DNA from 3 places in the Pseudomonas sp. 910_23 genome. Region 3 is predicted to be linked to each of the others. Evidence: predicted binding sites of a transcription regulator. Region 3 holds the regulator's gene; each other region holds the start of a gene.

Region 1 (7,381 bases), on a different contig from region 3:
TCCACTGAGGTCAGGTAGCCCTGGTTGATCAGGCTGATATCGCGCTCGCGCAGGGCCACATCCTCGTAGCCGATGATGCCGGTGCGTTTCAACGGTCGCGCGACCACTACCACATCGCGGAACAGCTTGACCTGAGCCGGCACGAATACCGTCCAGGGCGAGGCGCCTTCACAGCGAACTTTTACCGTTACGCGTCCGATGGGCTGGGCAGGGCTTTCCAGCGTGGCTGTCAATTCCTTGTCGCACATCGGCATGCGCAAGCGCGGGTCCAACTGGCTGACCTGAATTTCATAACGTCCCGGGGTCTGCGTGGTCGCCAGATAATCTTCTACAGTGAATTCAAGAAAACCCTGGGTGACGCCGATAAGGAGATCAGGCAGGGTGACATTGTCGGCGCGTGCGGTAGCGCCAATGCTCAAGGCAAGCAGCGCCATCACGGTGCTGAACAGCCTGCGGTGGCTAGGGCGTCGGGAAACTGTCGTTTTAATATCCATGTTTAATAAATAGCAAAGCTCGTGCCGTTTAGTGTTGGGTGCGCGTCGTACCCCCAGGATTTAGGAGTCAGGGCATGGCAGGTGTAATGGATTCAGTAAACCAGCGCACACAGCTGGTAGGGCAGAATCGCCTGGAGTTGTTGCTTTTTCGCCTGGATGGCAAGCAGTTGTACGGCATCAACGTATTCAAAGTGCGGGAGGTGCTGCAATGCCCCAAGCTGACGATCATGCCCAAGTCCAGCCCAGTGGTGTGTGGCGTAGCCAACATCCGTGGTGCAACTATTCCCATTCTTGACCTGGCGATGGCCACGGGCTCGGCGGGTTTGCAAGACCGCCAGAACCCCTTTGTGATCATCACCGAGTACAACACCAAGACCCAGGGTTTCCTGGTGCGCTCGGTGGAGCGTATCGTCAATATGAACTGGGAAGAGATCCACCCGCCGCCCAAGGGCACGGGGCGCGATCACTACCTGACGGCGGTGACACGGGTCGATAACCAGTTGGTCGAAATCATCGACGTGGAGAAAATCCTCGCCGAAGTGGCGCCCACTTCGGAAACCATCTCTGTGGGTGTGGTGGATGCCGAGACTGCACACAAGGCGGTGTCTCTGCGCGTATTGACCGTGGACGACTCCTCAGTGGCGCGCAAGCAGGTCACACGCTGCCTGCAGACCGTTGGTGTAGACGTGGTGGCCCTCAATGATGGTCGTCAGGCCTTGGATTACCTGCGCAAGCTGGTGGACGAAGGCAAGAAGCCCGAAGAAGAATTCCTGATGATGATCTCCGACATCGAGATGCCGGAAATGGACGGCTACACGCTCACGGCCGAGATACGCAACGATCCACGCATGCAAAAACTGCATATCATCCTGCATACTTCGTTGTCGGGGGTATTCAACCAGGCAATGGTCAAGAAGGTTGGTGCTGATGACTTTCTGGCCAAATTCCGTCCTGATGACCTCGCATCCCGGGTAGTCGACCGGATCAAGGCAGCAGATCACGGCTAGGGGATTTCCCCCGGCGATCACACGATTTAAGAGGCGGTATCATTGTCTACGGGTAATTTGGATTTCGAACAGTTCCGGGTCTTCCTGGAAAAAGCCTGTGGCATATTGCTCGGTGAAAACAAGCAGTACCTGGTATCCAGCCGTCTCAACAAACTGATGGAACAGCAGGGCATCAAGTCCCTGGGTGAGTTGGTCCAGCGGATCCAGGGGCAGCCGCGCAGCGGGCTCAAGGAAATGGTGGTCGATGCCATGACCACCAACGAAACCCTGTGGTTTCGCGATACCTACCCCTTTGAAGTGCTCAAGAACAAAGTGTTGCCGGAAGCCATCAAGGCCAGTCCTGGCCAGCGCCTGCGTATCTGGTCGGCGGCTTGTTCCTCGGGGCAGGAGCCGTACTCGATCTCGATGTCCATCGACGAGTTCGAGCGAACCAACATGGGCCAGTTGAAAGCCGGCGCGCAAATTGTTGCTACCGACTTGTCCGGCACCATGCTCACCAACTGCAAGACCGGTGAGTACGACAGCCTGGCCCTGGGCCGCGGTTTATCCCAGGAGCGCCTGCAGCGTTACTTCGACCCCAAAGGCGCCGGGCGCTGGGCGATCAAGGCACCGATCAAGAATCGCGTGGAGTTCCGCTCGTTCAACCTGCTCGACAGCTACGCCAGCCTGGGCAAGTTCGACATGGTGTTCTGCCGCAACGTGCTGATCTATTTCTCGGCCGAAGTGAAGAAAGACATCCTGTTGCGTATCCACGGCACGCTCAAGCGCGGCGGTTACCTGTTCCTCGGTGCTTCCGAAGCGTTGAATGGCCTGCCGGACCATTACCAGATGGTGCAGTGCAGCCCGGGGATCATCTACCAGGCCAAGTAAGTCGCACGCAGTTAAAGTGTGGGAGGGGGCTTGCTCCCGATAGCGGTGGTTCAGTTGATGTCTTTATCACTGATACACCGCTATCGGGAGCAAGCCCCCTCCCACATTTGTTTCTGCGGCAACGTTGAAGAAAGCGGCAACTCCCCATTGCCGCTTTACTGTCACTACGTGGAAAACGCTTGCCGCTTTTCTGGCATAGTCGCCGGCAACTACCCTCGAAACCCTTGATATACGGGCCTCCGCAAGATTGGCACGCGCCTTGCTATAACCCTGCTAACGAACAGCAGGTCAGCCTAAAGGTTTCCGCCATGAGCATCAGCTTCGATAAAGCGCTCGGTATCCATGAACAAGCCCTGGGCTTTCGCGCCCAGCGTGCCGAAGTCCTGGCCAATAACATTGCCAACGCCGATACCCCGAACTACAAGGCTCGGGACCTGGACTTCTCTGCCGTGCTCGCCGCACAGCAAGACAAGACCAAGAACGGCACCTTCGCCTTGAACATGACCAACAGCCGTCATATCGAAGCGCAAGGCCTGAGCAAGGGTGACGAGTCGTTGCTGTATCGCACGCCGATGCAGCCGTCGATCGACCAGAACACCGTCGACGCGCAGTTGGAGCAATCGAACTACGCCGAGAACTCGGTGAACTTCCAGGCCAGCTTTACCCTGCTCAACAGCAAATTCAAAGGGCTGATGTCAGCCCTGCGTGGAGAATAAGCCATGTCCCTGTCCAGTGTTTTCAATATTGCCGGCAGTGGCATGAGCGCGCAGACCACGCGTTTGAACACCGTCGCCAGTAACATCGCCAACGCCGAGACCGTCTCTTCGAGCATTGACCAGACTTATCGTGCCCGTCACCCGGTGTTTGCCACCATGTTCCAGGGTGGCCAGGCCGGTGGCAGCGATTCGTTGTTCCAGAACCAGGACGCAGCCGGCTCCGGCGTGCAGGTGCTGGGTGTGGTCGAAGACCAGAGCAACCTGGAGGCCCGTTACGAGCCCAACCATCCGGCCGCGAATGAAAAGGGTTACGTCTACTACCCCAACGTCAACGTGGTCGAGGAAATGGCTGACATGATCTCCGCCAGTCGTTCGTTCCAGACCAATGCGGAAATGATGAACACCGCCAAAGCCATGATGCAGAAGGTCCTGACCCTGGGTCAGTAATAAGGGGCGCCAAATAATGGCCATCGTTGATACGTCAAACAACACGGCAGTCCAGGACCTGTTCAATTCCAAGGTCAAGGACGCTTCGAACAATGTCTCGAATGTTTCCAAAGCGGCCACTGGCAACCAGTCGCTGGGCAAGGACGCATTCCTGCAGTTGCTGGTAACCCAGCTGAAAAACCAGAACCCGCTGTCGCCCCAGGACAACGGCGCGTTCGTGGCCCAACTTGCCCAGTTCAGCAGCCTGGAAGGCATCAACACCCTGAACGACTCGGTGAATAACATCTCCAGCAACTTCAGCTCTTCGCAAGCGCTGCAGGCTTCATCGCTGGTGGGGCGGTCGATCATTATCCAGACCGACAAAGCCATGGTTGATACCAGCAAGAGCATGAACGGTTCGGTAGAGGTGCCATCGGCGGCGGGTAACGTTTCCGTCAAGATCACCGACAAGGACGGCAACGTCGTGCGCACCGTGGATATGGGCGCGCAGAGTGCCGGCAGCCAGAGCTTTATCTGGGACGGCAAGAACGACAAGGGCGAGGTCGCCCCAGCCGGCACTTACACCTTCAATGCCAGCACCAAGAACGACAAGGGTGACTCGGTTTCCCTGGCCACCTCGCTGCCAGCCACCGTAACCAGCGTGACCTTGAGCAAGACCGGCGGCGAAATGCTGCTCAACCTTGCAGGCGGCATGGGCAGCGTCAAGCTGTCGCAAATTCAGACTATCGGTACATAGAGCCGGCTAAATACGGCAGAGGGAGAGAAACATGTCTTTTAATATCGGCCTTAGCGGCCTCTATGCGGCCAACAAACAACTGGACGTGACCGGCAACAACATCGCCAACGTCGCGACCACCGGCTTCAAGTCATCCCGTGCGGAATTCGCCGATATCTACGCGGCTTCCAAGTTGGGCACCGGCCAGAACAGTATCGGCAACGGTGTGAACCTGGCGGCAGTGTCCCAGCAGTTCACCCAAGGCGATGTCAATGGTAGCGGTGGCATCCTCGACATGGCGATCCAGGGCGGTGGCTTCTTCGTGCAGAAGGGCAGCGACGGCTCGCTGGAATACACCCGTAGCGGTGCCTTCCGAGCGGACAAAGACGGCTATATCACCAACAATACCGGCACCTCGCGCCTGCAAGGCTATGCCGCGGACGAGAATGGCAAGATCACCAAGGGTGGCCTGGTCGACCTGCAGCTGAACCTGGCCAACCTGCCCCCGAAGGCGTCTACCAAGGTGGACTCTTCCAGCAACCTGAACTCCTCGTCGCCGGTGATCGATCAGTCCAAGAACCCGTTTGATCCAACCAAATCCGAAACCTTCACCACGCAATACAGCACCACCTTGTACGACTCCCAGGGCAACGCGCACCCGATGGTGCAGTACCTGGTGAAAACCGATGCCAACCAGTGGCAGGCCTACACCTTGATCGATGGCCGCAATCCTGATGGTTCGGCGCCGACCGGTACCGGGGCTGATGTGAAAGCGCCAGTGCCGTCGACCCTGGCTTTCGATGGTGCCGGTAATCTCAAGAGCATCGTGACCGGTGGTGTTGCCGGCAACACCCTGACCATTAAGGATTGGGTACCCGGTACAGTGACCGACGGTGTCTGGAAGGCCAACGATGCGTCAGCGAACAAGGATGGCATCGCTATCAACATGGGCAACGTCACCCAGTACAACTCGGCCAGCTACCGCAACCCGCCGGTCACTGACGGTTATGCCACTGGCCAGATCACCGGCCTGAAAGTCGACGGCAGCGGTGTATTGTTCGCGACCTTCAGCAACCAGCAGAGCAAAGCCATCGGCCAGATTTCCCTGGCCAGCTTCAACAACGAGCAAGGCTTGCAGCCGGCTGGCGGTACTACTTGGAAAGAGACCTTTGCATCGGGCCAGCCGGGTTACGACGCGCCGGAAGCTGGCACGCTGGGTTCTATCAAGGGCTCCTCTCTGGAAGCCTCCAACGTCAACCTGACCAACGAGCTGGTTGACCTGATCAAGGCCCAGAGCAACTACCAGGCGAACGCCAAGACCATCTCCACCCAAAGCACCATCATGCAGACCATCATCCAGATGACCTGATAGGTTAGTGCTTCAAAATGTGGGAGGGGGCTTGCCCCCGATAGCGGTGTATCAGCCAAGTATCCATTGACTGAGACCACCCTATCGGGAGCAAGCCCCCTCCCACATTTGCATCTGCTTCACGCTGCCAATCCAGTTATTGACCGAACCGCAGTACCGCAACAAGGGCTTTATGCCCGCCCAAGAAAAAGCCCCCGATACACCCTAGGTGTATCGGGGGCTTTTCTGCCTTAAGTGGTTAAACCCTCGGCAGGTTCAGCTTATTGGCAAGCTTCGCAATCCGGCTCGTCAATCGCGCAGGCCTTTGGCACAGGTGCCGGACCGGCAGGAGCTGCGAGAACCGAATCATCACCATGGTTGCCGCTGGAAACAGCGTTCAACTTACCGGTGTTGATGGTCGACTTCTCGGTGCTGGTTGCGGCCAGGGCACGGAGGTAGTAAGTGGTTTTCAGGCCACGGTACCAGGCCATGCGGTAGGTCACATCCAGCTTCTTGCCCGAAGCGCCGGCGATGTAGAGGTTCAGCGACTGAGCCTGGTCGATCCACTTCTGACGGCGGCTGGCGGCGTCAACGATCCACTTGGTATCCACTTCGAAGGCGGTTGCGTAGAGCTCTTTGAGTTCTTGCGGGATGCGTTCGATCTGCTGCACGGAACCGTCGTAGTACTTCAGGTCGTTGATCATGACCGAGTCCCACAGGCCGCGGGCTTTCAGGTCGCGAACCAGGTATGGGTTGATCACGGTGAATTCGCCCGACAGGTTCGATTTCACATACAGGTTCTGGTAGGTCGGTTCGATCGACTGCGACACGCCAGTGATGTTGGCGATGGTGGCGGTCGGTGCGATGGCCATGATGTTGGAGTTACGAATACCCTTCTGCACGCGGGCACGAACCGGCGCCCAGTCCAGGGTTTCGTTGAGGTCAACGTCGATGTACTTCTGGCCACGGGCTTCGATCAGGATCTGTTGCGAGTCCAGCGGCAGGATGCCTTTGGACCACAGCGAACCCTGGAACGTCTCGTAGGCGCCGCGCTCGTCGGCCAGGTCGCAGGACGCCTGGATCGCATAGTAGCTCACCGCTTCCATGGATTTGTCGGCGAACTCGACCGCAGCATCGGAACCGTAAGGGATGTGCTGCAGGTACAGCGCGTCCTGGAAGCCCATGATGCCCAGGCCAACTGGACGATGCTTGAAGTTGGAGTTCTGCGCCTGTGGCACCGAGTAGTAGTTGATGTCGATCACGTTATCGAGCATGCGTACTGCGGTGTTGACGGTGCGTTCCAGCTTGGCGGTGTCCAGCTTGCCGTTGACGATATGGTTCGGCAGGTTGATCGAGCCCAGGTTGCAAACGGCGATCTCGTCCTTGTTGGTGTTCAAGGTGATCTCGGTGCACAGGTTCGAGCTGTGGACCACGCCCACGTGCTGCTGCGGGCTGCGCAGGTTGCATGGGTCCTTGAAGGTCAACCAAGGGTGGCCGGTTTCGAACAGCATGGACAGCATTTTGCGCCACAGGTCTTTGGCCTGGATGGTCTTGAACAGCTTGACCTTGCCTGGGTACTCGGTGAGGGCTTCGTAGTACTCGTAGCGCTCTTCGAAGGCCTTGCCGGTCAGGTCGTGCAGGTCCGGCACTTCGGATGGCGAGAACAGGGTCCACTTGCCGTCATCGAAGACGCGCTTCATGAACAGGTCAGGGATCCAGTTGGCGGTGTTCATGTCGTGGGTACGACGACGGTCATCACCGGTGTTCTTGCGCAGCTCGATGAA
Region 2 (7,381 bases), on a different contig from region 3:
CATCCAGCAGGTGTTGGTCGAGTCACGCCGTGAAGGCGTATTCCCCCTGGGCGCTGCGGTGCCGAGTGTGGACTACCTGCCGGTACGGGCGCTGCACCAGCAGTTGGCCAAGGTCACGCGGTTCCAGAGCCCACGGGCCTTCAGCTACATGTTCAGCCCCGGCTTTGAACCGTTGCGTCGCCAGGTGGCGATCAGAATGCGCGATGCCGGCGTAGTCGTGGATCCGTCCGAAGTGGTGATCACCCACGGTTGCGTCGATGCGTTGCAGATGTCCTTGCGCGTGCTGACCCGGCCCGGCGACTTGATCGCCGCCGAATCACCGACTTACTACGGCTTGCTGCAACTGGCCGATTTGCTCGGCCTCAAAGTCATCGAGATCCCCAGCGACCCCGCCACAGGCATGAGCCTGGAAGCCCTGCAATTGGCGGCCAACCAATGGTCGATCAAAGCGTTGGTGCTGACCACGCGCCTGAGCAACCCCTTGGGCGGCACCATGCCGGAGGAGCGGCAGAAGCAATTGCTGCGCCTGGCGTCGGATTTCGATATCCAGATCGTCGAGGACGATATCTATGGCGAGCTGATGTTCGAACTGGGCCGCACCAAGGCCCTGAAAGCCTATGACCGTCTTGACCGGGTCATCTATTGTTCGAGTTTTTCCAAGACCTTGTCCCCGGGCGTGCGCATCGGCTGGATGATCGCCGGCAAGTACCAGCAGGAGATTCAGCGCCTGCAAATGTTCAGCACTCACTCCGCCTGCAGCGTCACGCAGATGGGCGTGGCGGCGTACCTGGAAAATGGCGGCTACGACCGTCACCTGCGTTACATTCGCCAGGAATACCGCAAGAACCTCAGCGCCTTCCAGCTGGCGGTGCAGCAATATTTCCCCGAAGGCACCCAGATGACCCGTCCGACCGGCGGCTTTATCCTGTGGGTCAGTTTGCCGGGGCGGGTCAATACCCAGGAGCTGCACGTGCGTGCCCTGCAACAGGGCATCAGCATTGCACCAGGGCTGATTTTCAGTAATACCGAACAGTTCAACCACTGTATCCGTCTCAATTGCGGCACCCCGTGGAACCGCGAGGCAGAGCGGGCGTTGATGACCCTGGGCATGCTTGCCAGCCAGCTGTGCCAGGAAACTGCAGCAGGCTTTTGAGGGGGGCAGAGGGGACAACATTGATCTGCGCCCTTGTCATGCCACGCACAACAAGCGAGCATATGGCCTTCTGCCGTTAATGCTGTTGGCGATATGACGTCTATTTTCCGTTTAACTTTGGTGATTGGCCTGTTAAGCCTGTGCAACGTCTGCACTGTGCTGGCTGCAACGCCGGTGGCTGACGTTAAGCCCGCCGCAAGTGCCGAGCAGAAAACGTCGGCCAAGCAGCCAACGCCCGCAAAAAAAGCCCCAGCCACCGTGAAAAAAGCGGTGAAGACCAAAAAGCGCGCACCTGTGGCGAGCAAGTCCAAGTCGGCCCATGAAGTGGCCCAGACCAAACTGCCACCGGCACAGTTGGACCTGTCCCTGCCTTCGGACATGGTCAGGCACTTGCAGCCGATCGGCACCATGCCCAAACCCAAGAGCGTGCCCTTGCTGCCGCCGATGTTTGGCGAAAAGCCCACCGATAACAGCGCGTTCCAGATCAACGGCCGCTTGCTCAGCAATGAGATGAAGCTGCAACTGCGTAACGATGAGCGTCGCGATGTCGAAGGCGCCGCGCTGGATTTCGAATTCAAGCAATAAACTGTTCAGTCACAGGTGACCCGGGTTGCCGACCATCTGTCGTAGACTGGTCGGTCATCTTTGTTTTGTGCGAAAAACCCCTGTTGGACCATTTTAAAACGGCTGTTTAAGGGCGTACTCTAGCCCGGCCATCCTATTGAGTCGTCGAGGACCTGCTGGTCATGAAATGCCGTGAAGGCTGTGGCGCATGCTGCATCGCCCCCTCCATCAGTTCACCGCTGCCGGGAATGCCCCAGGGCAAACCTGCAGGCGTGCGTTGTCTGCACCTGTCGGTGGAACAACTGTGCCAGCTGTTCGGTCAACCGGAACGTCCGGCGGTGTGCAGTGATTTCAAGGCGGATATCGAGGTCTGCGGTAACGACCAGGCCGATGCGATTCGCTTGATCGGCTGGTGGGAGCAAATGACGGCGGCTTGATGGGCTTTACTATCGGAACTTCAACAACAAGGAATACAACGATGGGTTCGCTGAAACGAATGGCTGTGGTGTGCGGTTTTACGATGATGTTCGCGGCCACTGCCCAGGCTGAGGATTGGCAAGTTGCCAAGGACGAAGACGGCATCAAGATTTCGCTGAGCGAAATGGCCGGCTCCAAGTACAAAGCCTATCGCGGTGTGACGGTAATCAAGGCGCCTGTCGCCAAAATCCAGGCTTTGCAGGAAGACGTCGCGGGGGCCTGCGCGTGGATCCATGAATGCAAATCCCAGAAACTTGTCGACAAGAAAGGCGACGAGGCATGGACCTACACCCAGTTCAAGGCGCCGTTCCCTGTGACGGATCGTGATTCGTATATCCACGTCACCACCACCAAAGCCGCTGACGGCAGCGTTACGCGCAAGCTGGTAGGCGTGCCGACTTACAAGCCTGAAGAAAAAGGCTACGTGCGAGTGGCCCAGGTTGATGGCTTCTGGAAACTGGTGCCCAAAGGTGCCAATGAAACTGAAGTGACCTACCAGGTACACACCGAGCCAGGCGGCAGCGTGCCGTCGTGGTTGGCCAACAAGTTCGTGGTGGACGCGCCGTTCAACACCTTGAAAGCCTTGAAGGAACACGCTGAAAAATAAGCGCTGTTTGATCAGGTGCCTCCGGGCTTGAGTGGAACGTTTGGCGAGCCCTCAAGGTCAAGATACAGGTAAGCCCACCTATGGGTTTTATCGAGGAGGCACCGATGCAAAAGTGGCAGATTACCTTCGTTGATGATCACGGTGTGAAGTCCGTGGAGCAGTTCACCTGCGAACAAAAGCCCAGCCTCGAAGATGCGGCGCATATGATTCGCAACAAGCTGGTGCCAGTGGCTGCCGAGCTCGACCTCAATGATCTCGAGGGCCGTAAGCCCGAGCCAACGGTAAAGATTCTTAAAGACCAGAACAGTATCCAGATTCTCGATATTTCTCCCTCCGTCTGAATATTCCCTGTCTGCCTTTCAAGCACCTCTGGTGGAGGTGATAGCTTCGCGCTACTCTGCAATCGAGATCAGCGAATGAATCGCTAAGGTCTGGTCTTGTCAGCTACATGCTTGTTTTCCAGCGGTGTTGTTCCTGCCGTAGTACTCGCGCCAGCAGGGCGCGAGCTTCGGGAAGCACGGAAAGTCTATCCATCATTTGAGGAGCACTTTTCATGAGCACAGCCTATCAAGAAGACATCAGCACCAATGTTCTGCGCCGCATGAAAGAAGGCGGTTTTGATTTTTCGCGTTTTCACCCCATCGAGTTCTACGCCATTTTCCCGGATGAGGAACGGGCGCGCAGGGCTGCGGGTCGATTTCGTGGAGAGTCCCTGAATGCTCAGGTCAGTGCGCGCGATGACGGCGCCTGGTACCTGGAGCTGAGCAAGGTCATGTTCGCCACCTACGACGGTATAGGAGACTTTGAGCAAGACTTTGAAGCGGTGGTCGAGCCGCTCGGCGGCATCATCGAAGGATGGGGCGTCAAGCAGGAGGTGCGTGGGTTACCCATGTAGCACGTGTTATGAGCAGCGCAGCGTATCGGCTGACCTTTGGGTCGGCCGTTTTTGTTTGCAGGGCTGCATATCGCAGTCTTGCGCGCAAAAAAAACCACCCGGACAGGGTGGCGGAAAGGGAAGCTTGAGGAGTAAATCAGTACAACAGGTAACACATTACCGATTGCGCAAAAGCGTTAGCTGTAGGACATATCCTGATCAGCTGATGGAAACGATTATGTGCGGTGTCCGCCGAGCCGTGAAATCAACTCTGACTATGCTGTTGATAGTCAAAACGCGCGTTGCAATGAAGCACCCCACATCACAGCGGGCGTTCTGCGCACCAGGACGGTGCGGCGAAACCGCTGGGTTTATTCAACTCATTGATAACCAAGTGTTTATGTCGATGGCACGGGCCTTGCGAAGGTTCTTGCGTCCCAGTGACAAGGAGTACGGCATGATCCGCACTTATTACGATGAAATGTACGATGGGGCAGGGCAGGTGCGCGCCCATTACCGCGAGTTCGCCCGCTGGCTGGCCGATACCCCTGCCGAACTGCTGGCCCAGCGTCGGCGCGAAGCCGATTTGCTGTTCCACCGCGCCGGCATCACCTTCACCCTCTACGGAGACGAGCAGGGCACCGAGCGCCTGATCCCCTTCGACACCATCCCGCGCAGTATTCCCGCCAGTGAGTGGCGGATCGTCGAACGTGGATGTATCCAGCGGGTCAAGGCGTTGAACATGTTCCTCGCCGACCTGTATCACGAACAGCGCATCATCAAGGCCGGTATCGTGCCCGCCGAACAGGTGCTGGCCAACGAGCAATACCAGTTGGCGATGCAGGGGCTGGATCTGCACCGCGATCTGTATTCCCACATCTCTGGGGTAGACCTCGTACGTGATGGCGATGGCACCTACTACGTGCTGGAAGACAACCTGCGCACGCCCAGCGGTGTCAGCTACATGCTCGAAGACCGCAAGATGATGATGCGTCTGTTCCCCGAGTTGTTCGCCGCCCAGCGCATCGCGCCCATCGACCATTACCCCAACCTGCTGCTCGATACCCTCAAAAGCGCCAGCCCTCTGGATAACCCCAGCGTGGTGGTGCTGACCCCGGGGCGCTTCAACAGTGCGTTCTTTGAGCATGCCTTCCTGGCCCGGGAAATGGGTGTGGAACTGGTGGAGGGCGCGGATTTGTTTGTGCGTGATGATCGCGTGTTCATGCGCACCACCGACGGCCCCAAGGCTGTCGATGTGATCTACCGCCGCCTCGACGATGCTTTCCTCGACCCCTTGGCATTCAACCCCGACTCGATGCTCGGTGTCCCTGGCCTGCTTGCGGCCTATCGCTGTGGCAATGTGGTGCTGGCCAATGCCATCGGCACCGGGGTCGCGGACGATAAATCGGTGTATCCGTTCGTGACAGAAATGATCCGTTTCTATCTGGATGAAGAACCGATCCTGCAGAACGTTCCGACTTTTCAATGCCGCAAGCCTGACGAACTGTCCCACGTACTGGCTAATCTGCCCGACCTGGTGGTCAAGGAAACCCAGGGCTCCGGTGGCTACGGCATGTTGGTTGGCCCGGCGTCCACGACGGCCGAAATCGAAGCGTTCCGTGCGCGTATCAAGGCCAAGCCCCACGCCTATATCGCACAGCCGACCCTGTGCTTATCCACCTGCCCGACCTTCGTCGAAAACGGTATCGCGCCCCGGCATATCGACCTGCGCCCGTTCGTGTTGTCCGGCAAGGAAACCCGGGTGGTGCCTGGCGGCCTGACCCGCGTGGCGCTGCGCGAAGGTTCGCTGGTGGTCAACTCGTCCCAGGGCGGCGGCACCAAGGACACCTGGGTGGTCGAGGACTGATGCCATGCTGAGTAGAACTGCCTCGGATTTGTACTGGATGTCTCGCTATCTGGAACGCGCAGAAAACCTCGCGCGTATGCTGGATGTCAGCTATTCGCTGTCGCTGATGCCCCAGGATGGGCGCGGCGATGGCCTGCACGAACTGGCCATGCCGTTGTTGATCACTGGCACGCTGGAGGATTATCACGAGCGTCATGGCGAACTTCATGCCGAACGGCTGCTGCATTTTTTCGCGCTGGATGCGGCCAACCCGGCCAGCATCTACAGCTGCCTTGGCGCCGCGCGGGCCAGCGCCCATGCGGTGCGTGGGCGTATTACCGCCGACATGTGGGAAAACATCAACGCCACTTGGCTGGACATTCGTGACATCGCCCAGCAAGGGCTGAGCCACTACGGTATGAGCCGGTTTTGTGAGTGGGTCAAGGAGCGTTCCCACCTGTTCCGCGGCGCCACCTACGGCACCATCATGCGTAACGATGCCTTCCGCTTTATCCGCCTGGGTACCTTTATCGAGCGCGCCGATAACACCCTGCGCCTGCTGGATGCCCGCTATGAAATGGCCGGCGACCAGGCGGCGGTCAGCGATGGCACCGCTCACGCGTATTACCAGTGGAGCGCATTGCTGCGTGCGCTGTCGTCATTCGAGGCGTACACCGAAATTTATCGTGATGCCCCAGGTGCCCGGCAGGTTGCCGAGCTGCTGCTGTTACGTGCTGATGTCCCGCGTTCACTGCGGGCGTGCAGTGAAGAGATCGACCAGATCCTCGCCAGCCTGCCCGGTCTCAACGGCCGCCCGGCCCAGCGCCTGGCCGCCGAGATGGATGCGCGCCTGCGCTTTACCGCCATCGACGAAATCCTTGAGGAAGGCCTGCACGCCTGGCTGACCGACTTTATCCCCTTGGTCCGCCAGTTGGGCGACGCCATCTACAGTTCCTACCTGGAGGCGGCATGAGACTCTCCATCAGCCACGAAACCACCTACCACTACGAAGACCAGGTACGTGCCAGCATTCAATACCTGCGCCTTACACCCCACGACAGTGAGCGCCAGCACGTGCTGAGCTGGCAACTTGACCTGCCGCGCCCGGTGCGGGCGCAAGTGGACCCCTTCGGCAACATCCTGCATGTGCTGACCCTGGATGAACCCCACGACGCCATCATCATCGGCGCCCGCGGCCAGGTAGAAATTGATGAGTTGCGCGAGGCCGAGCACGAAAGCCAGTCGCCCTTTCCGTTCCTGCGCAGCACGCGCCTCACCGAGCCCGACGAAGCCTTGCGCCGGTTTGCCGAACAACACTGCCATCAGCGTCGCGACCGCACCGCGTTGATCGACCTGATGCAGGCCCTCAACCAAGCGATGATCTACACGCCAGGTGCGACTGCCGTCGATACCTGCGCCGCCCAAGCCTTCGCGGGCGCGGCGGGCGTGTGCCAGGACCACACCCATGCATTCCTGGCCTGCGCGCGCAGCCTGGGGATTGCTGCGCGGTATGTGTCGGGGTATTTGTACACCGAAGACAGCGCGCACCTGGCCAGCCATGCCTGGGCCGAAGCCTGGCTGGATGGCGCCTGGTACAGCTTTGACGTGACCAACCAACTGGCCCGTCCGGAGCGGCATTTGAAGCTCGCCGTGGGCCTGGACTACCTCGACGCCTGCCCGGTACGCGGTATGCGCCGTGGCGGCGGGCATGAGCAGATGCATGCCAAGGTATTTGTAGCCCCGACCTTGGTTTCCGTGCAGCAGCAATAAACTTCCTGAGCACAGCAGGCCAGATGTGGGAGGCTTAAGGTTGCTGCTTACGCCCCGCCATATGCTGCAAATACCCCACCAGCAAATCCA
Region 3 (7,381 bases):
TGTACCCGCAGCGGGAACGCTACGTTTTCGAAAACATCGAGGTCGGTAAACAGCGCGCCGCTCTGGAACAGCACGCCCATATGCTTGCGCGCATCGAACAGATCGCTGCGCGACAGCGTCGGCAGGTTCTGGCCGTTGACCCACACTTCGCCGGCACTGGGGCGCAATTGCATGCCCATCAGGCGTAACAGGGTGGTCTTGCCGCAACCGGAAGGCCCCATGATGCCCGTGACCTTGCCGCGAGGAATGCGAATATCGACGTTATTGAAGATGCTGCGCGAACCGCGCTTGAAGGTAAGGCCCTTCAGCTCGACCGCGTAGGCGTTATCGGCACTCATCTAATCTCCTTGGGATGCAGCCTTTCACTCAGACACCATGTGTGCGACTTTGGTTTGCAACGGATGCGCAATAATTAGGCACATGGGTTGGGCGGACCGAACTGGCGGCGAACTATATCACCGCTGGTGCGGCGCCCCCAAGGCCGGAACAGCGCTCGTTCAGATTTAGGACAGGGTATAACCGTTACCGAAGGTGATTGGCTGGAACTTCGCGCACAAAGCCTGACGAACTTACGTGAGGGAATTGATCATTACCGCTATAATCGCCGCCTTTTCGTCAGGCTATACGATTTCAGACATGAGCCAATCCAGCGAACTTGTTCAATCCGCACAACGCACCATCCGCCTAGAGCTTGAAGCCGTAGAAGGCTTGCTGGCCCATATCAACGCGGATTTCGTGCGCGCCTGCGAGATGATCCTGGCCAGCAAGGGCCGCGTTGTCGTGGTCGGAATGGGTAAATCCGGCCACATCGGCAACAAGATCGCCGCCACCCTGGCAAGCACCGGGACCACCGCTTTTTTCGTGCATCCGGCCGAAGCCAGCCACGGCGACATGGGCATGATCACCAAGGATGACGTGATTCTGGCGCTGTCCAATTCCGGCACCACCAACGAAATCGTGACCCTGTTGCCGTTGATCAAGCGCCTGGGCATCCAGATGATCAGCCTCACGGGCAACCCGGAATCGACCCTGGCCAAGGCCGCCGACGTCAACCTCAACGTGCACGTGGCTCATGAGGCCTGCCCGTTGAACCTGGCACCGACTTCCTCCACCACCGCCGCACTGGTCATGGGCGATGCCCTGGCGGTGGCGCTGCTGGAGGCCCGCGGGTTTACCGCAGAAGACTTCGCATTTTCCCATCCAGGCGGTGCCCTCGGGCGTCGCTTGCTGCTGAAAGTGGAAAATGTCATGCATTCGGGCGCCGAACTGCCAAGCGTTCCACGCGGTACCCTGCTCAGGGATGCGCTGATGGAAATGACCCGCAAGGGCCTGGGCATGACGGCAATCCTGGAGACCGACGGACGCTTGGCCGGGATATTCACCGACGGTGATCTGCGCCGTACCCTGGACCGCACCATTGATATTCACACCGCCACCATCGACGCGGTGATGACACCCCACGGCAAGACCGCCCGCGCTGAAATGCTCGCGGCTGAAGCGCTGAAAATCATGGAAGACCACCGGATCGGCGCGCTGATCGTCGTCGATAACGATGATCGACCGATCGGAGCCCTTAACCTTGGCGACTTGCTGCGCGCAGGAGTGATGTAAATGACCAGCGATCTGTTGCAACGCGGTAAAAACATCAAGCTGGCGATTTTCGACGTTGACGGCGTGCTGACCGACGGCCGCCTGTACTTTCTCGAAGACGGCAGCGAATTCAAGACATTCAATACGCTCGATGGCCAGGGCATCAAGATGCTGATGGCGGCGGGCGTGCAAACGGCGATTATCAGCGGTCGAAAGACGCCGGTTGTGGAACGCCGCGCACAAAACCTCGGAATTGCTCACCTGTATCAGGGCCGCGAGGATAAACTGGTGGTGCTGGACGAGCTTCTTGGCCAACTCAACCTAAGCTATGAACAAGTCGCCTATCTGGGTGACGACCTGCCCGACCTGCCGGTGATTCGCCGGGTGGGCCTGGGCATGGCGGTCGCGAATGCCGCGGCGTTTGTGCGCGAACACGCCCATGGCATCACCACCGCCCGTGGCGGCGAAGGTGCTGCCCGCGAGTTCTGCGAGTTGATCCTGCGTGCCCAGGGCAGCCTTGAAGCGGCCCACGCCGCCTACCTATAGAGCGTTATATGCTGAGCAAAAAGATTCGCAACTTCCTGCTATTCGGGGTCATTGCCGCGTTGTTCCTGGCGGTGGGCTACTGGAATATCAGCCCGGAGCGCTTTCTCGACAAGCCTGTTGCGCAGGTTGACGAAGGCGTTATCGACTATTACGCCACCAACGCCTACAGCATTCAGTTCCTGCCAGACGGCAAGGTGCAGTATGAAATGACGTCGGACAAGGTCGAGCACTTGAAGGCCTCTGAAGTCAGCCTGCTGACCAATCCGGACCTGAACCTGTATCGCGGCACCGAATTCCCGTGGCATGTCACCAGCAAGCGCGGCGAGGTCAACCCGGACGGCACTGAAGTTGAACTGATCGACTCGGTCCGCGTCGCACGTACAGACGCGCAGAATCGCGACACCATTATTACCAGCAGTCGCATGACCGTATTCCCACAGAAGCAATATGCGCAGACCGAGCAAGACGTTAGAATCGACGGCGCTGGCGGTGTATCGACTGGCAAGGGAATGAAAGCGTATTTGAAAGAAAGCAGGATACACCTGCTATCGAACGTAAGAGGACAGTATGAGGCTCGTTAAAACCCTCCCTATTTTGCTCGGTCTGGGCGCAGCACTGGGAAGCGTGAGCGCCTGGGCTCTGCCGAACGATAGCCAGCAACCGATCCACATCTCGGCTGACGATGCGCAGCTCGATGACAAGCAAGGTGTCGCCACCTACACCGGCGGCGTGATCATCACCCAGGGTTCGATGAAGATCACCGGCAATACGGTGACCTTGACGCGTACCCAGGCCGGCGATATCGATGTCGTGACCTCGGTGGGCAACCTGGCTTACTTCGAACAGAAGCAGTCCGCCGCCGATACAGGCCCGATGAAGGGCTATGGCAAGACCATTCAGTATCATGCCCAGCAGAATCGCATCGTCCTGATCGATCAGGCCAAGGTGTTAAGCCCCGACGGCAACTCCACGGAAGGTGAGAAAATCACTTATGACACCGTGAAACAGGTTGCTAACGCCGGCCGCGCCACGGGCAGCAAGCTCAGCACACCTCGCCCACGCATCGACATGGTTATCCAGCCGAAGAAGAAGGCCGAGTAATGGCAACCCTGAAAGCCCAGCATCTGGCCAAGGCCTATAAAAGCCGCCAGGTGGTACGTGATGTCAGCCTGTCGATCGACAGCGGCCAGATCGTCGGTTTGCTCGGCCCCAACGGTGCCGGCAAGACCACCTGCTTCTATATGATCGTCGGGCTGGTCCAGGCGGATCAGGGTCGCGTGTTGATCGACGACCTGGACGTCAGCCACCAGCCCATGCACGGTCGTGCACGCGCCGGTATCGGTTATCTGCCCCAGGAAGCGTCGATCTTCCGCAAACTGTCGGTAGCCGACAACATCATGGCGATCCTCGAGACCCGCAAGGAACTCGACCGCGACGGCCGCCGCAAAGAGCTGGAAAGCCTGTTGCAGGAGTTCCACATCAACCATATTCGCGACAACCTCGGCATGAGCCTGTCCGGTGGTGAGCGCCGCCGCGTGGAAATCGCCCGCGCCCTGGCCACCGCACCGAAGTTCATCCTGCTGGATGAGCCGTTTGCCGGCGTTGACCCGATTTCGGTCGGCGATATCAAGCAGATCATTCACCACCTCAAGGCCAAGGGTATTGGCGTGCTGATCACCGACCACAACGTCCGTGAGACGCTGGATATCTGTGAAACCGCCTATATCGTCAACGATGGTCAGTTGATTGCTGAAGGCGACGCCGAGACCATCCTGGCCAATGAACTGGTCAAGGAAGTTTATCTGGGTCACGAGTTCCGCCTGTAGACGGAGTGGTATCGCGCCTTTCGCCGGAGCGCGCAGGAGTCAATAGAAACCTTGGTTTTTTTATTGTTACCGCGCTCTAGGCAAAGGCCCTGATATCAGGCATATAATTTGCTTATGTTGGCGCTCACGCGCCCTGTCGTGGATGGCGCATTGCGCCGGCGAATAAGGTGTTAAGCCCCTGCCATGAAACCATCGCTAGTCCTGAGAATGGGCCAGCAGCTGACGATGACACCGCAGCTGCAACAGGCCATCCGCCTGCTCCAATTGTCGACCCTGGACCTGCAGCAGGAAATCCAGGAGGCCCTGGAGTCCAATCCGATGCTCGAACGCCAGGAAGAAGGCGACGACTTCGACAATGCCGACCCACTGGCCGACAACATCGAGCAAAAACCCAATCCCGACGTGCAGGAACCCTCCTACCAGGAAACCGCCCCTACGGTGGACAACCTGGAAGAAGGCGAATGGAACGAACGCATTCCCAACGAGCTTCCCGTGGATACCGCATGGGAAGACGTTTACCAGACCAGCGCCAGCAGCCTGCCGAGCAATGATGATGACGAGTGGGACTTCACCACCCGCACCTCGGCTGGCGAGAGCCTGCAGAGCCACTTGCTGTGGCAACTCAACCTGGCGCCGATGTCGGACACTGATCGCCTTATCGCGGTTACGCTCATCGATTGCATCAATAACCAGGGTTATCTGGACGAAACCCTCGACGAGATCCTCGAAGCCTTCGACCCGGAACTGGACATCGAGCTGGACGAAATCGAAGCCGTCCTGCACCGCATCCAGCAATTCGAGCCCGCCGGCATCGGCGCCCGCACGCTCAGCGAGTGCCTGTTGCTGCAACTGCGCCAGTTGCCTGCCAAGACGCCATGGCTCGCCGAGGCCCAGCGTCTGGTCAGCGACTACATCGATCTGCTGGGTAGCCGCGACTACAGCCAGTTGATGCGCCGCATGAAGCTCAAGGAAGACGATTTGCGCCAGGTCATCGAGCTGGTGCAAAGCCTCAACCCGCGCCCCGGTTCGCAGATTGAATCCAGCGAAGCCGAATACGTGGTTCCCGACGTGATCGTGCGCAAGGACAACGAGCGCTGGCTGGTGGAGTTGAACCAGGAATCGGTGCCACGGCTGCGGGTCAACCCGCAATACGCAGGTTTTGTGCGCCGCGCCGATACCAGCGCCGACAATACCTTCATGCGCAACCAGTTGCAGGAAGCGCGGTGGTTCATCAAGAGCCTGCAAAGCCGCAACGAAACCCTGATGAAAGTCGCCACCCAGATCGTCGAGCACCAGCGCGGCTTCCTGGAATACGGCGACGAAGCCATGAAGCCTCTGGTGCTGCACGATATCGCCGAAGCGGTAGGCATGCATGAATCGACAATTTCCCGGGTAACCACGCAAAAGTTCATGCATACCCCGCGTGGTATTTATGAGCTGAAATACTTTTTCTCCAGCCACGTCAGCACCTCCGAAGGCGGCGAATGCTCGTCCACGGCGATCCGCGCGATCATCAAAAAACTGGTTGCCGCGGAAAATCAGAAAAAGCCGTTGAGTGACAGCAAGATCGCTGGTTTACTGGAGGCACAAGGCATTCAGGTCGCCCGTCGAACCGTCGCCAAGTACCGTGAGTCCCTTGGGATCGCGCCTTCCAGCGAGCGTAAGCGTTTGATGTGACGGGCAGGCCATAGCGTTCCAGTGGCAGGCGTTTTGCCTGCCGCTTTATGCACTGGCAACGAAGGAGAAGCTGTATGCAAGTCAACATCAGTGGACACCAGCTGGAAGTCACCAAGCCCCTGCGTGAATACACCGAGAGCAAGCTGAACAAGCTTGCGGGGCATTTTGACAAGATCACCAACGTGCAGGTCATCATGGAGGTCGATAAGCTCAAGCAGAAAATCGAGGCCACCCTGCACGTACCGAATGCCAAGCTCGTCGCCAACGCGGAACACGAAGACATGTACGCGGCGATTGACTCGCTCTACGACAAGCTCGACCGCCAACTCATAAAGCATAAGGAAAAGAATCTGCACCTGATGCAAGGTACAGGTCGTTAACCCTCCCCCATGATCCAACTTCAAACCATCCTGACCCCCGGCCGTTCCCTCGTGAACGTCCCGGGCGGCAGTAAAAAGCGCGCCCTGGAACAAATTGCCAACCTGATCAGCAGCCAAGTGCCTGAGCTGGAGATGCAAGATGTTTTCGAGGCTCTGATTGCCCGTGAAAAACTCGGCTCCACCGGTTTTGGCAACGGCATCGCTATTCCTCACTGCCGTCTCGAAGGCTGCGAGACCCCGGTCAGCGCCTTGCTGCACCTGGAAAAACCCATCGACTTCGACGCCATCGACGGTGCTCCGGTTGACCTGCTGTTCGTGCTACTGGTCCCGAAAGCCGCCACCGATGCGCACCTGGAACTGCTTCGTCAGATAGCCAGTATGCTCGACCGCAAGGAAGTACGTGACAAGTTGCGCAGTGCCAGCAGCAACGAGGCGCTGTATCAGGTCGTCCTGGATGAACAAAACGGGCAGTAATCATGCGTTTGATCATCGTCAGCGGCCGCTCCGGCTCAGGTAAAAGCACCGCCCTCAATGTGCTTGAGGACAACGGTTTCTATTGCATCGACAACCTGCCGGCCGGCCTGCTGCCGGAGTTGGCGGAGCGCGCCCTTATCCACACCGAGCTGGCGCAGCCGCTGGTCGCTGTGTCGATCGACGCCCGCAACCTGCCCAGCCACCTCTCGCGGTTCCCGGAACTGCTCGAAGAAGTGCGCGCCAAGCACATTCATTGCGATGTGCTGTACCTGGATGCCGATGAAGAAACCCTGCTCAAGCGTTTCTCCGAAACCCGTCGACGCCACCCGCTCAGCAGCGCGAACCGCTCCCTGGCCGAAGCCATTGAAGACGAGACCAAACTGCTGGGGCCGATCATTGATCTGGCCGACCTGAAGATCAACACCACCAGCCTGAACCTGTACCAGTTGCGTGACGCGATCAAGTTGCGCCTGCTGAATCAGCCCGAGCCGGGCACAGCGTTCCTGGTCGAGTCGTTTGGCTTCAAGCGTGGCATGCCGGTCGATGCCGACCTGGTGTTCGATGTGCGCTGCCTGCCCAACCCTTACTGGAAGCCGGAATTGCGCGATCAGTCGGGGCTGGATCAGCCCGTCGCCGACTACCTCGCCGCGCAGCCGGATGTGGAAGAGATGTTCCAGGACATCTCCAGCTACCTGCTTAAATGGTTGCCGCGTTTTGCCGCGAGCAATCGGGCGTATGTCACCATTGCCATTGGCTGCACGGGTGGCCATCACCGCTCGGTTTACCTGACTGAGCGGCTGGGCCAGGTGCTGCAACAAACCCTCAAGAATGTCCAGGTTCGCCACCGCGACCTAAGCTGAAAGGAACACCTGCGCGATGCCCGCTCTG

What was found. The regulator sigma-54, encoded in region 3, starts transcription at its own class of promoters, with help from an activator protein. The targets are predictions, from matches to a motif close to ANTGGCATNNANNTTGCTNT.
Region 1: a site for sigma-54 is predicted at 2,618-2,637, ahead of flgB (flagellar basal body rod protein FlgB). Genes of this name have one in related genera too.
Region 2: a site for sigma-54 is predicted at 4,081-4,100, ahead of FW800_RS25365 (circularly permuted type 2 ATP-grasp protein). Genes of this name have one in related genera too.

What each region holds. Positions count from the first base shown of each region.
Region 1 is NZ_VXCZ01000030.1:41,424-48,804, reverse strand. It holds gene flgA (flagellar basal body P-ring formation chaperone FlgA) at 1-494, opposite strand, end outside; gene FW800_RS26390 (chemotaxis protein CheV) at 569-1,501, shown strand; gene cheR (protein-glutamate O-methyltransferase CheR) at 1,544-2,371, shown strand; gene flgB (flagellar basal body rod protein FlgB) at 2,680-3,087, shown strand; gene flgC (flagellar basal body rod protein FlgC) at 3,091-3,534, shown strand; gene flgD (flagellar hook assembly protein FlgD) at 3,551-4,270, shown strand; gene flgE (flagellar hook protein FlgE) at 4,302-5,618, shown strand; gene FW800_RS26360 (ribonucleoside-diphosphate reductase subunit alpha) at 5,879-7,381, opposite strand, start outside.
Region 2 is NZ_VXCZ01000027.1:13,304-20,684, forward strand. It holds gene FW800_RS25335 (aminotransferase-like domain-containing protein) at 1-1,153, shown strand, start outside; gene FW800_RS25340 (translation initiation factor 2) at 1,247-1,738, shown strand; gene FW800_RS25345 (YkgJ family cysteine cluster protein) at 1,900-2,154, shown strand; gene FW800_RS25350 (START domain-containing protein) at 2,196-2,801, shown strand; gene FW800_RS25355 (hypothetical protein) at 2,906-3,142, shown strand; gene FW800_RS25360 (ribonuclease E inhibitor RraB) at 3,355-3,696, shown strand; gene FW800_RS25365 (circularly permuted type 2 ATP-grasp protein) at 4,133-5,542, shown strand; gene FW800_RS25370 (alpha-E domain-containing protein) at 5,547-6,494, shown strand; gene FW800_RS25375 (transglutaminase family protein) at 6,491-7,291, shown strand; gene FW800_RS25380 (c-type cytochrome) at 7,326-7,381, opposite strand, start outside.
Region 3 is NZ_VXCZ01000011.1:105,881-113,261, reverse strand. It holds gene FW800_RS15380 (ATP-binding cassette domain-containing protein) at 1-338, opposite strand, end outside; gene FW800_RS15375 (KpsF/GutQ family sugar-phosphate isomerase) at 637-1,611, shown strand; gene FW800_RS15370 (KdsC family phosphatase) at 1,612-2,136, shown strand; gene lptC (LPS export ABC transporter periplasmic protein LptC) at 2,145-2,717, shown strand; gene lptA (lipopolysaccharide transport periplasmic protein LptA) at 2,704-3,237, shown strand; gene lptB (LPS export ABC transporter ATP-binding protein) at 3,237-3,962, shown strand; gene FW800_RS15350 (RNA polymerase factor sigma-54) at 4,146-5,639, shown strand; gene hpf (ribosome hibernation-promoting factor, HPF/YfiA family) at 5,714-6,019, shown strand; gene ptsN (PTS IIA-like nitrogen regulatory protein PtsN) at 6,029-6,493, shown strand; gene rapZ (RNase adapter RapZ) at 6,496-7,353, shown strand; gene FW800_RS15330 (HPr family phosphocarrier protein) at 7,370-7,381, shown strand, end outside.